Regions from separate parts of the Neorhizobium sp. 2083 genome, predicted to be linked through region 2. Evidence: predicted binding sites of a transcription regulator. Region 2 holds the regulator's gene; each other region holds the start of a gene.

The links. The regulator PhoB, encoded in region 2, activates phosphate uptake and scavenging genes when phosphate is short. The targets are predictions, from matches to a motif close to TGTCATNNANCTGTCAT.
Region 1: a site for PhoB is predicted at 2,020-2,036, ahead of phnC (phosphonate ABC transporter ATP-binding protein). Genes of this name have one in related genera too.
Region 3: a site for PhoB is predicted at 2,416-2,432, ahead of J2X76_RS20710 (toxic anion resistance protein). Genes of this name have one in related genera too.

The regions. Positions count from the first base shown of each region.
Region 1 is NZ_JAVDTC010000001.1:1,295,665-1,300,780, forward strand. Features, by position in the region: gene phnK (phosphonate C-P lyase system protein PhnK) at 1-658, shown strand, start outside; gene phnL (phosphonate C-P lyase system protein PhnL) at 669-1,379, shown strand; gene J2X76_RS06715 (DapH/DapD/GlmU-related protein) at 1,376-1,993, shown strand; gene phnC (phosphonate ABC transporter ATP-binding protein) at 2,108-2,965, shown strand; gene phnD (phosphonate ABC transporter substrate-binding protein) at 3,047-3,958, shown strand; gene phnE (phosphonate ABC transporter, permease protein PhnE) at 4,029-5,009, shown strand; gene phnE (phosphonate ABC transporter, permease protein PhnE) at 5,009-5,116, shown strand, end outside.
Region 2 is NZ_JAVDTC010000001.1:1,010,205-1,015,320, reverse strand. Features, by position in the region: gene pstB (phosphate ABC transporter ATP-binding protein PstB) at 1-150, shown strand, start outside; gene phoU (phosphate signaling complex protein PhoU) at 196-909, shown strand; gene phoB (phosphate regulon transcriptional regulator PhoB) at 939-1,622, shown strand; gene J2X76_RS05215 (PACE efflux transporter) at 1,629-2,066, opposite strand; gene J2X76_RS05210 (GcrA family cell cycle regulator) at 2,255-2,797, opposite strand; gene J2X76_RS05205 (aspartate aminotransferase family protein) at 3,205-4,401, shown strand; gene argF (ornithine carbamoyltransferase) at 4,455-5,116, shown strand, end outside.
Region 3 is NZ_JAVDTC010000005.1:297,156-302,271, forward strand. Features, by position in the region: gene J2X76_RS20705 (VWA domain-containing protein) at 1-1,179, opposite strand, end outside; gene J2X76_RS20710 (toxic anion resistance protein) at 1,176-2,252, opposite strand; gene J2X76_RS20715 (cell envelope integrity EipB family protein) at 2,480-3,331, opposite strand; gene J2X76_RS20720 (RidA family protein) at 3,442-3,912, shown strand; gene J2X76_RS20725 (glycerophosphodiester phosphodiesterase) at 3,909-4,646, shown strand; gene J2X76_RS20730 (GNAT family N-acetyltransferase) at 4,655-5,116, shown strand, end outside.

The DNA of each region.
Region 1 (5,116 bases), 290 kb from region 2:
ATCCGGCTCCGGCAAGACGACGCTGCTCAACTGCCTCTCGACCCGGCTGATGCCGACGACCGGCAGCGTCGAATACCGGATGCGCGACGGCAATTTCCGCGACCTCTACCATATGAGCGAGGCCGAGCGGCGCTTCCTGATGCGCACCGACTGGGGCTTCGTGCACCAGAATCCCGCCGACGGGCTGCGCATGACGGTTTCTGCCGGCGCCAATGTCGGCGAACGGCTGATGGCCGTCGGCGACCGGCATTACGGCAAGATCCGCGAGACGGCGAGCGACTGGCTGACCCGCGTCGAGATCGGTACCGACCGTATCGACGACCAGCCGCGTGCCTTTTCCGGCGGCATGCGCCAGCGCCTGCAGATCGCCCGCAACCTAGTCACCGGCCCGCGCCTCGTCTTCATGGACGAGCCGACCGGCGGTCTCGACGTCTCGGTCCAGGCCCGCCTGCTCGACCTGGTGCGCGGGCTCGTCAACGATCTCGGCCTGTCAGCGATCGTCGTCACCCACGACCTCGCGGTCGCCCGCCTCCTGTCCCACCGGATGATGGTGATGAAGGACGGCCATGTGATCGAACACGGGCTGACCGACCGGGTGCTCGACGACCCTCGCGAGCCCTATACCCAGTTGCTCGTCTCATCCATTCTTCAGGTCTGAGGAGATACCGATGGCCACTCCCCTCGTCGTTTCCGAAGTCTTCAAGAGCTTCACCATGCACCTGCGCGACGGCATCAAGCTGCCGGTCGTCAACGATGTGAATTTCTCGGTCGCCAGCGGCGAATGCGTCGTGCTCGGCGGCCCGTCGGGCATCGGCAAGAGCTCGATCCTCAAGATGCTCTACGGCAACTACGCCGTCGATGCCGGGCAGATCCTCATCGATCACAAGGACCGGCTCGTCGATATCGCCCGCGCCGATCCGCGCACGGTGCTCGATGTGCGCCGCCATACGCTCGGTTACGTCAGCCAGTTCCTGCGCACCGTGCCACGTGTCTCCGCGCTCGACGTGGTCGCCGAACCGCTTGTCGCACGCGGCATCGCGGCCCCGGAAGCGCGTGAGAAGGCGGCCGAACTGCTGACCAAGCTCAATCTGCCGCAGGAACTCTGGACCCTGCCGCCCGCCACGTTTTCGGGTGGCGAACAGCAGCGCGTCAACATCGCCCGCGGTTTCATCACCAGCCACCGCATCCTGCTCCTCGACGAGCCGACCGCCTCGCTCGACGCGACCAACCGGCGCGTCGTGGTGGATATGATCGCGGACAAGAAACGAGAGGGCGTCGCGCTTCTCGGCATCTTCCACGATGAGGAAGTGCGCGAGGCGGTTGCCGACCGCATTCTCGACGTATCGCAGTTTTCCCCCCGAAAGGCAGTTGCAGCATGAGCGTCAAGGTCGGGCTCGAGCCCGCAATCCACGAAACGGCGAACGTCAGCAATTCGACGCTCGGGCCCTATACGGAAGTCTCCGAGCGCTGCCGCATCAGCGAGGCCGAGATCGGCGCCTATTCCTATATCATGCAGGACGGCTCGATCTGGTGTGCGACGATCGGCAAGTTCGTCAACATGGCGGCCTCGGTGCGCATCAACGCCACCAACCACCCTACCTGGCGGGCGACGCTGCACCACTTCACCTATCGGGCGGCCAACTACTGGGACGATGCCGAAGATGAGCAAAGCTTCTTCGAATGGCGCCGCGACAATCGCGTCACGATCGGCCACGACGTGTGGATCGGCCATGGTGCTACCGTTTTGCCGGGCGTCACCGTCGGCAACGGCGCGGTGATCGGCGCGGGCGCGGTCGTCTCCAAGGACGTGGCACCCTATACGATCGTCGGCGGCGTGCCGGCCAAGCTCATCCGCGAGCGTTTCACGAAAGAGGTCGGCGAAGCGATGGACCGGCTTGCCTGGTGGGACTGGGACCACCTGAAACTGAGGGCTGCCCTCGATGATTTCAGGGCGCTTTCGGCGGAGGAATTCGTGTCGCGTTATGCCGTGTAACGAAAGCGTGACAGGCGCTTTCCGAATGTAATGAAACCTACACAAAAGCGACATTCAGACTTCATCAACCATCGCTATCGAGCTCTCAGAAAAAAGCTGCATTGGCGAGAGAGCATGAAGTTCGAGTTGAGGGACATCACCCGCCGTTTCGGCGACCGTATCGCGGTGAACGCCGTGAACGTCGAGATTCCCCAAGGCCAGATGGTCGGCATCATCGGGCGCTCCGGCGCCGGCAAGTCGACCCTGCTGCGGATGATCAACCGCCTGCAGGAGCCGAGCTCCGGCTCCATCCATTTCAACGGCGCGGAAGTCTCGTCCCTGAAGGGCCGGGCGTTGCGCAACTGGCAGCGCGACTGCGCGATGATCTTCCAGCAGTTCAACCTGGTGCCACGCCTCGACGTGATGACCAACGTGCTGCTCGGCCGTCTCAACCATCGTTCGACGACGATGAGCCTCCTGAAAATCTTCAGCCGCGACGAGCGCGTTTTGGCGATGGCGGCCCTTGAGCGGCTCGGCATCGAACAGACGGCGCTGCAGCCGGCCGGAACGCTGTCGGGTGGCCAGCAGCAACGCGTCGCGATCGCCCGCGCCCTGGTGCAGGCTCCGAAAATGATGCTCGCCGACGAGCCGATCGCCTCGCTCGATCCGCTCAACGCCAAGATCGTCATGGATGCGCTGCGCGACATCAACGAGCGCGAAGGCATCACGGTCATCACCAATCTGCACACGCTCGATACCGCCCGCAGCTATTGCGAGCGGATCATCGGCATGGCGGGCGGCCGTGTCGTTTTCGACGGCCCGCCGCAGGAGCTCAATGCCAATGCTGTGCGCGAAATCTACGGCTCGGACAAGGACGGCGCCGGGATCGATGAGTCCATGACATCGACCAGCCTTGCCTCCACCCGCCGCAACGAGGCGCCGGTCGCCATCGACATATCCGGCATGACGGCCGAAGCCGCCGCCATGCGCTGAACCATTTCCGGCAGCCGCGATGCGGCCGGAAGACTGACGCCCTTTTCCGGGTTGACCATCCCATCACCAAAGGAGACTTCCATGTCTGCATTCCGCAAGATCCTGATGGCGACGATCGCCATTGCAGCCGTCGCCGGCCAGGCCCACGCCCAGAGCGCACCCGTTCTGCGCATCGGCCTCGATGGTGGCGAAAACGAAGCCGACCAGGTTCGCCGTACCGAATGCGTCAAGCCGGGCCTGATCGCCGCGACCGGCGCTTCGGACGTCAAGCTCTTCCCGTCGCCGAACTATAACGGCGTCATCCAGGGCCTGCTCGGCGGCACGATCGACCTCGCCGTCATGGGTGCTGCTTCCTACGCCGCGATCTACATCAAGGACCCGAACGCCGTTACCCCGGTTCTGACCACCAAGCAGGCCGACGGTTCGACCGGCTATTACTCGATCATGGTTGCCCGCAAGGATTCGGGCATCAAGACGCTCGCCGACGCCAAGGGCAAGAAGATCGGCTTCGCCGATCCGGACTCGACCTCGGGCTATCTCGTTCCGAACGTCGCCCTGCCGAAGGACGTCGGCATGCCGGTGAAGCAGTACTTCTCCGAAACCGGCTTCGGCGGCGGCCATGAGAACCTCGTTCTCGGCGTTCTCGACAAGAAGTTCGACGTCGGCACCACCTTCGGTTCGGCTCAGGGCGACTGGGCCCAGGGGTATACCTCGGGCAACCTGCATCAGATGGTCGCCAAGGGTCTGCTCGACATGGACGACGTCGTTCAGGTCTGGAAATCGCCGCTCATCCCGAACGGCCCGCTGATGGTTTCCAACAAGCTCTCCGACGACATGAAGAAGAAGGTGACCGCCTACTTCGCCGAGCTGCCGAAGAAGGACAAGGCCTGCTTCGACTCGTTCACGGGCGGCGGTTACGTCGACTGGTCGCCGGTCGACCAGTCCTTCTACCAGACCATCATCGATGCCCGTAAGGCCGTCATCGGCGGCTGATACTGCCCGAACATTCTTCCTGCGGCGGCGCCATGACGGTGCCGCCGTTTGCTCAAAAAGGATGCCCTGAATGGCGCACGTGGCCGGTCCCCCTCAGTTCAATGGGCTGCAGGATAGCTCCCGCACCATCCTCGACCATTACCAGAGCCAGGTGCGGACGCGGCGGATCTATACCGTCGCCTCGATCGTCGTTTTCCTGGTCGTCCTGGCGGCATCGCTCGATTTCGCCAACAACGCCAATTCCGGCAAGTTCTTCGAACGCCTTCCCTATTTCTTCGATTTCATCAAAAGCTTCGTGCCGAACAGCCCGCTGGAGATTTTTCGCGCGATGTTCGATCTGCCGTCGCCCTATGCGGACGGGTCGATCAAGTTCGATTACACCAGCGACCGCGTCTGGATCACCGACAGCTTCTACATCCCGAATTTCTTCTACCAGCTGGCGATCACCCTCAATATCGCGATCGTCTCGACCATTCTCGGTTCGACCGGCGCCTTCCTCCTCTGCTTCTTCGCCTCCACCAATCTCGTCGGCGCGGGCATCGTGCGCTGGGTGGTACGGCGGATCATGGAGATCCTGCGTGCCTTTCCGGAAATCGTCATCGCCGGCCTGCTCGCCGCGATCCTGTCGATCGGGCCGATCGCGGCAATCATCGCGGTTTCGGTGCATACGATCGGGGCGCTCGGAAAGCTGTTTTTCGAAGTGGTCGAGAATGCCGACATGAAGCCGGACGAGGGCCTGCGCGCCTCCGGCGCCAACTGGCTGGAGCGCGTTCGTTTCGCGATCCTGCCGCAGGTCCTGCCGAATTTCGTTTCCTACACGCTGCTGCGCACGGAGATCAACGTACGCGCCTCGACCATCATCGGTGCGGTCGGCGGCGGCGGCATCGGCGAGGTGTTCAGCCTGTCGATCGGCCGCGACCATGCCGCCAAGACCTATGCGATCATCATCCTGCTCTTGATCACCGTCATCTGCGTCGACCAGTTTTCCGCCTGGCTGCGCCGCCGGCTGATCGGCAAGCAATCCTTCGAATTCGGCCGGGGAGCAGCCTGATGTCCTCTGTTCTGACCGTCAACGCCGCCGACCGCGAACGCCTGCTCGCCGCCTATCCGGAAGTTTTTCACCGCAGTTTCATGCAGCGCTGGGGCCTGGCGGTCGCC
Region 2 (5,116 bases):
ACGCACTCGATGCAGCAGGCCGCCCGCGTGTCGCAGCGCACCGCCATGTTCCATCTCGGCCAGCTCGTCGAGGAGAACGATACGGACAAGATGTTCACCAACCCCGACGACCAGCGCACCCAGGACTACATCATGGGTCGTTTCGGCTGATCCAGCCGACCGTGCCGCCTGAAAATCAATTTTGAGGACTAGAAGATGGCATCGACCCATATCCTGTCGGCCTATGACGACGAACTGAAATATCTGAGCCGCCGCATCTCCGAGATGGGCGGTCTTGCCGAGCAGATGTGCTCGGACGCCGTGCGCGCGCTGGTCAATTCCGACGCCGCACTCGCCCAGAAGGTCATCTCCGACGACGTGATCCTCGATCACGCCGAGCGCGAGATCGGCGACAAGGCGATCGTCACGATCGCCCGCCGCCAGCCTGTTGCCGCCGACCTTCGCGAGATCGTCGGTTCGCTGCGCATCGCGTCCGATCTGGAGCGCGTCGGCGACCTCGGCAAGAACACCGCCAAGCGCGTCATCGCGGTTCAGGGCACCGGCGTTCCGCGCAAGCTCGCCCGTGGTCTCGAACATCTCTCCGATCTCGCCCTCGTGCAGCTCAAGGACGTCCTCGACGTCTACGCGACGCGTTCGGCGGAAAAGGCCGAGGCGATCCGCATCCGCGACGAGGAGATCGACGCGATGTACACCTCGCTGTTCCGCGAACTCCTCACCTACATGATGGAAGATCCGCGCAACATCACCACCTGCACGCATCTGCTGTTCTGCGCCAAGAACATCGAGCGTATCGGCGACCACGCCACCAACATCGCCGAGACCATCTACTACATGACGACGGGCGCGCAGCCTGAAGGCGATCGCCCGAAGGACGACTCGTCGAACACGCTCGGTGCGATCACCGAATAATGATGGAATGCTGACGGAGCAGAGCTGAAATGCTGCCTAAAATCGCGGTGGTCGAGGATGAAGAAGCGCTCAGCGTGCTTCTTCGCTACAATCTCGAAGCGGAAGGTTATGAGGTCGAGACGATCTTGCGGGGGGACGAAGCCGAGATCCGGCTTCAGGAGCGTACGCCGGATCTTCTGATACTCGACTGGATGCTGCCCGGCGTTTCCGGCATCGAACTCTGCCGCCGGCTGCGCATGCGTCCGGAAACGGAGCGCTTGCCGATCATCATGCTGACGGCCCGAGGCGAGGAAAGCGAACGTGTTCGCGGCCTCGCCACCGGCGCCGACGATTATGTGGTGAAGCCCTTCTCGACGCCGGAACTTATGGCCCGCGTCAAGGCCATGCTCCGCCGCGCCCGTCCCGAAGTGCTCTCCAGCGTGCTCCGCTGCGGCGATATCGAACTCGATCGGGAAACCCACCGCGTTCACCGAAAGAGCCGTGAGGTGCGCCTGGGCCCGACCGAATTCCGTCTTCTGGAGTTCCTGATGGCCTCGCCCGGCCGCGTCTTCTCGCGTTCGCAGCTTCTGGATGGCGTCTGGGGGCACGACATTTATGTCGACGAACGTACTGTCGATGTGCATGTCGGGCGCCTCAGGAAGGCGCTCAACTTCTCCAACATGCAGGATGTCATCCGCACCGTCCGCGGCGCGGGTTATTCGATGGAATCCTGAGGCGGTTCACGCCGCCTCGGTCTTCCGCTGCCATTCCGGCAGCGGGAAGATCCGGTCATAGGCCCAGTTGAAGATGAAGGCATAGACCACGTAGAAGACCGCAAAAGACACATCCATCATCAGCGCATGGAGAATGCTGACGCCGAGATACCAGGCGATCAGCGGCAGAAGCGCGATGAGCAGGCCAAGTTCGAACAGCACCGCATGCGCCACGCGTATTGCGGTGTTTTTCTGCGTGCTGCCGGTGAAACGCTGCATCAGATGGTCGAAGCCGAGATTGTAAAGATAGTTCCAGCCGGTGGCGATCGTCGCACTGCCGATGCCGACCACGCCGATATCGGTGGCCGGCATGCCGAAGGCGATGGCGCCGAGTGGTGTGATGATGGCGAGCCCGATCAACTCGAAACTGATGGCATGGCGGATACGGTCGCGTGTGGAGCGCATGATGACCTCCTGGGTGCTGTTCCGGGTCGTCCCGGAGTTCTTGCCCGGATGGGGGAGGTCGTCCTCGCCATCCTTCAGATAGGCGCAATGCCGATCCGGAGCAAGGCCTGACCGGCAGATCCGCCATCTGCAACAAAAAAAGCGGGCCGAAGCCCGCTTTCGATCTTGTCCTCGTGTCGCGCCGCCGCTCAGACGCGAACGGCAACCTTGCGGCGCTCGTTCACCGGCTGGTAGGCGAGCTTTGCGTGATAGCTGCAATAGGGCGAGGCGTCCGGGGATTCACAGCCGCAGAAGTGGAAATCTTCCTTGAGCGGATCGCCGACAGGCCACTTGCAGGTGCGCTCGGTCAGTTCGGTCAGTGCCAGGCGACGGGAGATCGGCACCACCACGTTCGAGGCGGGACGATATTCCATCTCCTCGTAAGGTTCGACCTCGATCTCTTCCTTCACCATCGTCGCGCCCACGGCGCGGGCTACAGTCCGGGTGGTGGTGGTAACGCGCGATGCATAGTTCGGAGCCCGCGGCGCCGATGTCGTGCGCTTGGCCGCCGATGTGCGACCGGTCGCGACCGTACCGCCGGCTTTCGCCCGGCCGGGAAGGCTGAGGCGATGCACCTTGCCGATCACCGCATTCCGGCTTACGCCTCCGAGTTGTGCTGCGATCTGGCTGGCACTCAGGCCCTCCGACCATAATCTTTTGAGCTTCTCGACACGCTCGTCTGTCCAGTTCATGCCCGTTCTCCGCCTTTGAACGTTGCTGGCATGCAGAATCCTTCCACCTTTGCTGCGAAAATCATTTCGCAGCACCCACTATATCTATGCTTGAGGTGACTAGTTCCGCCGCATGCAGTCTAGTAATTGATCTTTAACCTAGTGTGAGGCTGACTCCGTGGCAAGAGTCGGGCGAATCTGCGGGATTCGATTTCGTGGTTTTCCCCAACTTGCTGTCCTGGAGAGTCATTTTTGTCACATAAGCCCGGGCTTGCGCTTTCCGGCCGAAACCTGCCTAAAATGCCGAGCTTTGTTGACATTGACGGCCTAAACCACGATAGTGCCACCGCCGCCCAGTGGGCGGCATTTTTGATTTTTCGGCCCGTTCTGCGGGCTTTTTCGAGACTGCCTAGAGGAGTGATGTCGCCATGGCTGAAGCCGCGCTTTTCGACACGTTTGCCCGGGCTCCGCTGCGTTTCGAACGCGGCGAGGGCGTATGGCTTGTGACGGAGAGTGGCGAGCGATATCTCGACTTCGGTGCGGGCATCGCCGTCAACTCGCTTGGCTACGCCCACCCGCATCTCGTCGGCGCGCTGAAGGCGCAGGCCGACAAGGTCTGGCACACGTCCAATCTCTTCGAGCAGCCGGGCCAGGAGACGCTGTCGCGTCGTCTCGCCGACAACTCTTTCGCGGATAAGGTGTTCTTCACCAATTCCGGTGCCGAGGCGCTGGAATGCGCCATCAAGACGGCGCGCCGCTACCAGTTCGTGAAGGGCCATCCGGAGCGCTTCCACATCGTCACCTTCGAAGGCGCCTTCCATGGCCGCACGCTGGCGACCATCGCCGCCGGCGGCCAGGCGAAATATCTCGAGGGGTTCGGTCCCAAGGTCGAAGGCTTCGACCAGGTGCCGTTCGGCGACATGGACGCCCTGAAGGCTGCGATCACCGAAAAGACGGCGGCGATCCTCATCGAGCCCATCCAGGGCGAGGGCGGCATCCGGCCGGTCCCGAAGGAATTCCTGGCTGCGCTGCGCCGGATCTGCGACGACAACGGCCTGCTGCTGATCTTCGACGAGGTCCAGACCGGCGTCGGCCGCACGGGCAAGCTGTTCGCCTATGAATGGACGGGCGTGGCACCGGACATCATGGCTCTTGCCAAGGGCATCGGCGGCGGTTTCCCGCTCGGCGCATGCCTTGCGACGGCGGAAGCGGCTTCCGGCATGACGGCCGGCACGCATGGCACGACCTATGGCGGCAATCCGCTTGCCATGGCGGTCGGCAACGCAGTGCTCGACGTGATCCTGGGCGACGGCTTCCTGGAAAACGTCCGCGACGTAGCCCTGGTTCTCCGCCAGGGTCTCGCGAGCCTCAAGGATCGTTTCCCCAACGTCATCGAAGACATCCGTGGCGAGGGCCTGCTACTCGGCGTGAAGGCGAAGGTGCCGGCTGGCGATCTGGTTGCCGCCCTGCGGGGCGAACACATGCTGGCGGTTCCCGCCGGCGACAACGTGGTGCGTCTCCTGCCACCGCTCACAGTCACCGCGGAGGAGGCCCGCGAGGGGCTTTCCCGCATCGAGAAGGCGGCGGAAACGCTTTCCGCCTCCGAGATGAAGAAATCGGCCTGAGCGGGCAAAAAGGGGACGCCGTTGAAGGTTTCCCTCTTCACAGGGAACATCACATGGCATCTCCCAAGCATTTTCTCGATCTTTCCGCCGTGTCCTCGGCGGATCTCAGGGCAATTCTCGACGACGCGAAGATCCGCAAGCAGGCGACCAAGGCCGGCACGGCGGAAAAACCTCTCGCCGGCAAGATGCTGGCGATGATCTTCGAAAAACCCTCCACCCGCACCCGTGTCTCCTTCGATGTCGGCATGCGCCAGCTCGGCGGTGAGACGCTGTTTCTGTCGGGCACCGAAATGCAGCTCGGTCGCGCCGAGACGATCGGCGACACCGCCAAGGTTCTGTCGCGTTATGTCGATGCGATCATGATCCGCACCACCGATCATGCCCGCATGCTGGAACTCGCCGAACACGCGACCGTGCCGGTCATCAACGCGCTGACCGACGATACGCATCCCTGCCAGATCATGGCCGACATCATGACCTTCGAAGAACATCGCGGCCCGATCGCCGGCAAGACGATCGCCTGGACGGGCGATGGCAACAACGTGCTGCATTCCTTCGTCGAAGGCGCCGCCCGTTTCGGTTACCGCATGAACATGGCGGTACCGATGGGCTCGGAGCCGCACGACAAGTTCCTCAACTGGGCCCGCAACAATGGTGGCAGCATCATGCTCTGCCATGATGCGGAGCGGGCCGTGGCTGGCGCCGACTGCGTCGT
Region 3 (5,116 bases), on a different contig from region 2:
GATGCGATCGGCCGGCGACCACTGCACCAGGACCCGGCTCGCTTCGGCCGGCGTCAGCAGGAAACGCATGGCCTGCGTCAACTGGGTCACGCCCTCCCCGGCCATCGAACCGGAAAAATCGAGGCAGAGGGCAGTCAGCGACGGCTTGCGCAGGGCCGCCTGATAGAGCGTCAGCGCCTCGCCGATGACGGCCGGCTCCGGCATGCGGATCGCGGTCACCAGCCGTTTCGGGTCGAAATTCCACAGCGGTTCGGGCGTCGCGGCGACATCGGCGAGCGGAATGCGCCGGCCGGTGGCGGCGATGCGTTTCTGGATGTCGGGTGTACGCAGATAGGCGAGCAGTTCGTTGAAGAAGGTCTGGACCTCCGCACCCCGACCATGATCGACAAAGCCGATCGGCGAATCGGCGACGGCGACGCCGTCGGCGGGATAGATGGCGTAAAGCGGATCCTGCTGTCCGATGCCAGCCAGCTTGTCGTTGGTCTCCTTCAGCACCGCCTCGTAGTTCCACATGGCGTCGTACAGCGTGCCGCGGCGGGCCTGATCCACATAGAGATCGGCGAGCCAGCCGGAGGAGCCGGACGACCGCTCGACGCCGGAGAGCAGCGACCTGACGGTGTCCTGCACCGTCTTGTCCTTGAGGTCGCCGGGCTCGATCACCGGCTTGTTGCCGAGCGCGCTCGACAGCATGGCGAGATAAGCGCTGGCGCCGGAATTGGACTGCGTCGCGGACGTCATCAGGAATTTGAGCGAGCCGGAATTCACCGCTGCCAGAATGTCTTTCATGAACACGTCGCGGCCGATCCAGCCGAGCGCCTGCGCCTTCGATTTACGGACGCCCAAGACGACCGGCGTCTGGGCGATCGAGGTCAGGTTCTTGACACGGCGGCGGGTGTCGAACATGTCGACCCAGACGCTGGAGGCCGGCCAGACTGCATCCTGCGCGACGCCGGCTTCGCTCTGCAGCGCCAGGCCGATATCGAGCGTGCCCTCGTATTTGAAGGTGCAGGTGGCGCTCTTCTCTTTGCAGAACTCTTCCACGATCGGCTGCAGGACCGTGTTTTCCGATCCCGAGACGATCGAGAAATCCGGTCCCTTGCCGATATTGCAGCCGGCGAGCGAGACGACCGCCAGCAGCGCTAAAGCCCAATACGGCGCCCGTCCGATCCCCAAGGTCACGCCCCTGTCATCGCTTTCTTGAGCTCGACTGTAAGCTGTTCCATGCGGCTCTCCGCCTCGGCGCGTTTCTTGCGGCCGTCCTCCTGGACGCGCAGCACGCCGCTGATCGTATCGATCAGGTCGCGGTTTGCCGCTTCCAGCGTATCGATATCGACGATGCCGCGCTGCGACTGTTCCTCGATGGCGATCGCCTGGTCCTTCATCATCGCCGATGCCTCGCGGATCATCTGATTGGTCGCGTCGGTGACAGTCTTCTGCAGGTCGAGCGCCGATTTCTGCCGGTTGAGGCCGAGCAGGATGACCATCTTCTGCTTCCAGGCGGGAACGGTCAGCGCCGAGGTCGCCTGCAGGTTCTCGATCAGCGTCTCGTCGCCCGACTGGACGATGCGGATCTGCGGCAATTGCTGGATGCCGAGCTGGCGGGCCTGCTGCAGATAGAAGATGCGCTTTTCCAGCCGGTCGAGCGCCTGCAGGCTGTCCTGATAGGTCTGCGCCTCGATGAGGCCGCCGCCGGGATTGGCCGCGGCCTGATCGGCGGCGGCCTTCAGCCTCGGCAGTTCATTGGCACGAAAATTCTCGGCGAATGCCTTGCCCGCCTGGACGTAACCGTCGAGCTTGACGATCGACTGCTTGGTCTCCTCATGGAGATCGTCGAGCAGGGCGATATCGCGGCGAAGCGTATCCTTGTGGCGGTCGAGTTCCAGGCCGATCCGGTCGATCTGGCCGGCAACATCCTCGAATTCTTCCTTGAAGCGCTCCAGCCGCGCCTGCGCGGATTGGAACATGCGGCTGAAAAAGCCCTGTTCGCTGATCGACGCCGGATCGAGGTTCTTCGATTTGAGGATGATATCGTTGAGCAGCTTACCGACTTCGCCCATGTCGCGGTTACGGACTTCGCGAAGGATGCGGTCGGCATAATCGGTCACCGATTGCTGCGCCCGGTCTCCGAAGACGGAGATCGACGAGCGGTCGGTCAGGTTGATATTGTCCGAGATGCGGGCGATTTCGGCCGGATCGGCAGAAACCACGGGCAGATTGAGAGTGGAAGTGGTCGCCAAGTCGGTGTCCGCCATCGTGTCATCCCCATAGCGCTCTGTTTCACCGTCAGGCCTTTTCGAGAAAGACCGTCGCGCGGGGATGGACAGGCGAGCCGGCCGGACCGAGGCCAATGCCGGCTCTCAGACGACGGCCCGGCGCAAATCATGCCCGACGCGGACACACACTAGAGAGGATTGCGTGACAGTTTCATGACAGAACGCCGCGGCGCTGATCTGCGGGGCCGGTGAACGGCAATGGCGGGTTATTTCGCCGGCGCCGGCGGGCACGCATCCTGCTGTGGCTTCAGGAGCTCCAGCTTCACCAGGCTGCCGGACAGAACGAAGTCGCCGTAGTCCATGGTGAGATCGCGGGTAATGCCGTTTTCGTAGAGCTTGAACGACATGTTGTAGACCGGGGTCGGATCGCCGGCCGCATTCTCGTTGAAATAGGCGATCGTCACCGGCCAGAACGGGGTCTTGGCGAACTCGCCGGCCTTGTCGGCATCAACGTCATCCTTCTGTGCCGTCTGCGACTTGCCGATCACCGTCGTGGTCAGCAGCGCCTGGTCGCCGTTTTCGGAACCGTCGAAGACCCGCGCCTCGAAGAAGTTCTTGCCCTGCTTGGCATTCGCAATGACATCGAGCATGTGGCTGGTCGGAAAATCGCTCGCCGGCAGGTCGATCTCGCGGCCGTCGGGCTGGGTGATTTCCACCTTGACGCCCTTGTCGGCGATCGAGGCGTCGCCGCTCAGCTGCTTGTCGAGCTGCTCGTCGGTGAAGGACTTGGTCTCGAAATGGAACTGGTTCGCGGCCATGTCCTCGAAGGTCGTGGTCTGCTGGTCGCTGAGACGCGTCTCCTCGCCCGTGTCGATCTTGGTGACGAGGCGGAAATTGGTGGAAAAGCCGGTGCAGGCCGAGCCGGTGAACTCATAGACCATGCGGCCGAACATGCCTTCGATGCCGGAACGTTCCGAGGCTTTCTTGAGTTTCAGGTCGTAAATGGCGCGATGCGGGACGAGCAGCCGGGCGGCACCGTCGGTCGTCGCGTCCGCGGAGGTGGCGCCCAAAAGGCTCAGACCGCCGGCAAGGATCACCCCGAGGCTCATACGCAACATTCACATTCTCCTGTTGGACTCAGTCGGGGATGTTATAAGAACGCCATCTGACCAAGCTAAGGCCTTGATGCAGGATTTTTGAAGATTTTACAACAAAACGGGAGTCGAAAATGACCGAAGCCATCGAAGGCCGTCTGAAGGAACTGGGGATCGTCCTCCCCGTCGCGGCAGCGCCCGCCGCCAATTACCTGCCCTATGTAATCACCGGCAACCTGCTGTTCATCTCGGGCCAATTGCCGAACGAAAACGGCAAGGTCGCAGTCACGGGCCTTGTCGGCGCAGATGTCGACGTGCCGGCGGCGAGCCGCGCCGCAGAGCTCTGCGCCATCAATATCCTCGCTCAGGCAAAAGCTGCGTTGGGTGGCGATCTCGGCCGGATCAAGCGGGTGGTCAAGCTCTCGAGCTTCGTCGCCTCGGCACCCGGCTTTGCCGAACAGCATATCGTCACCAACGGCGCATCGAACCTGATCGCCAACGTTCTCGGCGACGCCGGCAAGCATGCGCGCGCAGCCGTCGGCATGGCGGCGCTGCCGCTCAACGCTTCCGTGGAAATCGAAGCCATCATCGAGATCGAAGCATGACCGACGCCACCTGGATCAAGGACCTTCCGGTCGCCCATCGCGGCTATCACGACATGAACCGTCAGGTCTGGGAAAACACGCTCTCGGCGTTTTCCCGCGCGGTCGAGGCCGGCTTTGCGATCGAATGCGACGTGCAGCTTGCCGCCGACAGCGTGCCGGTCGTCTTCCACGACCATGATCTCGAGCGGCTCTGCGGCATCAAGGGCGATATCCGCGAGAAGACCTCGGCCGAGCTCGGCATGCTCTCGGTCGGCGGTACCAAAGACAAGGTGCCGACGCTGAAGCAGATGCTTGCCCTCGTCGCCGGCAAGGTGCCGCTCGTCATCGAGATCAAGGGACGCGAAGGGGACGGCGAGGACGACGGGTTCGCCGAGGCGGTGCTGGAGGTTCTCGAGGGTTATCAGGGCAAGGTGGCGCTGATGAGCTTCGACTATCACATCCTGCGCGACCTGAAGAACGCCGGCTCGCCCTACCCGCTCGGCCTGACCGCCATGGGGGACAAGCCCGAACAATTCTTCGAGCACGACGAAGCCATGCAACTTGGCCTCGACTTCATTTCCTACCACTATCCCCACCTGCCGAACACGTTCATCACAGCTCAGAGAGCGAGTGGAATTCCGGTCATCACCTGGACCGTGAGGGATGCAAACGGCCGCGAACATACCTATAAATATGCCGACCAGATGACCTTCGAAGGTTTTGATCCGCGGGAGGCTTCCTCCCCCTCCCTGTAAAGCAGAGCATGACCGGCAATCTTACCATCCGCATCGAAAAGTCGTTCTGCGCGATCAGCCCCGAAAGCTGGTCGCGCCTTTCGGGCACATCCAAGTCCTCCTCTTCGGAAACGCCCTACAATCCGTTCCTGTCGCACGCCTACCTGTCGGCGCTGGAAGAATCCGGATCCGCCACCGCCAAGACCGGCTGGCTCGGCCATCACCTCCTGCTGGAAGACGACAAGGGCACGCTGATCGGCGCGGTCCCCGGTTATCTCAAGAGCCACAGCCAGGGCGAATATGTCTTCGACCACGGCTGGGCCGACGCATTCGAGCGGGCCGGCGGGCGTTATTATCCAAAACTGCAATGCACCGTGCCGTTCACTCCGGCAAGCGGACCGCGCCTGCTGGTGTCCAACGGTTACGACAAGGATACGACGGAGCTGACGCTGGCCGCCGGTCTCCAGGAGGTGACCCGCCAGCTCGGCATC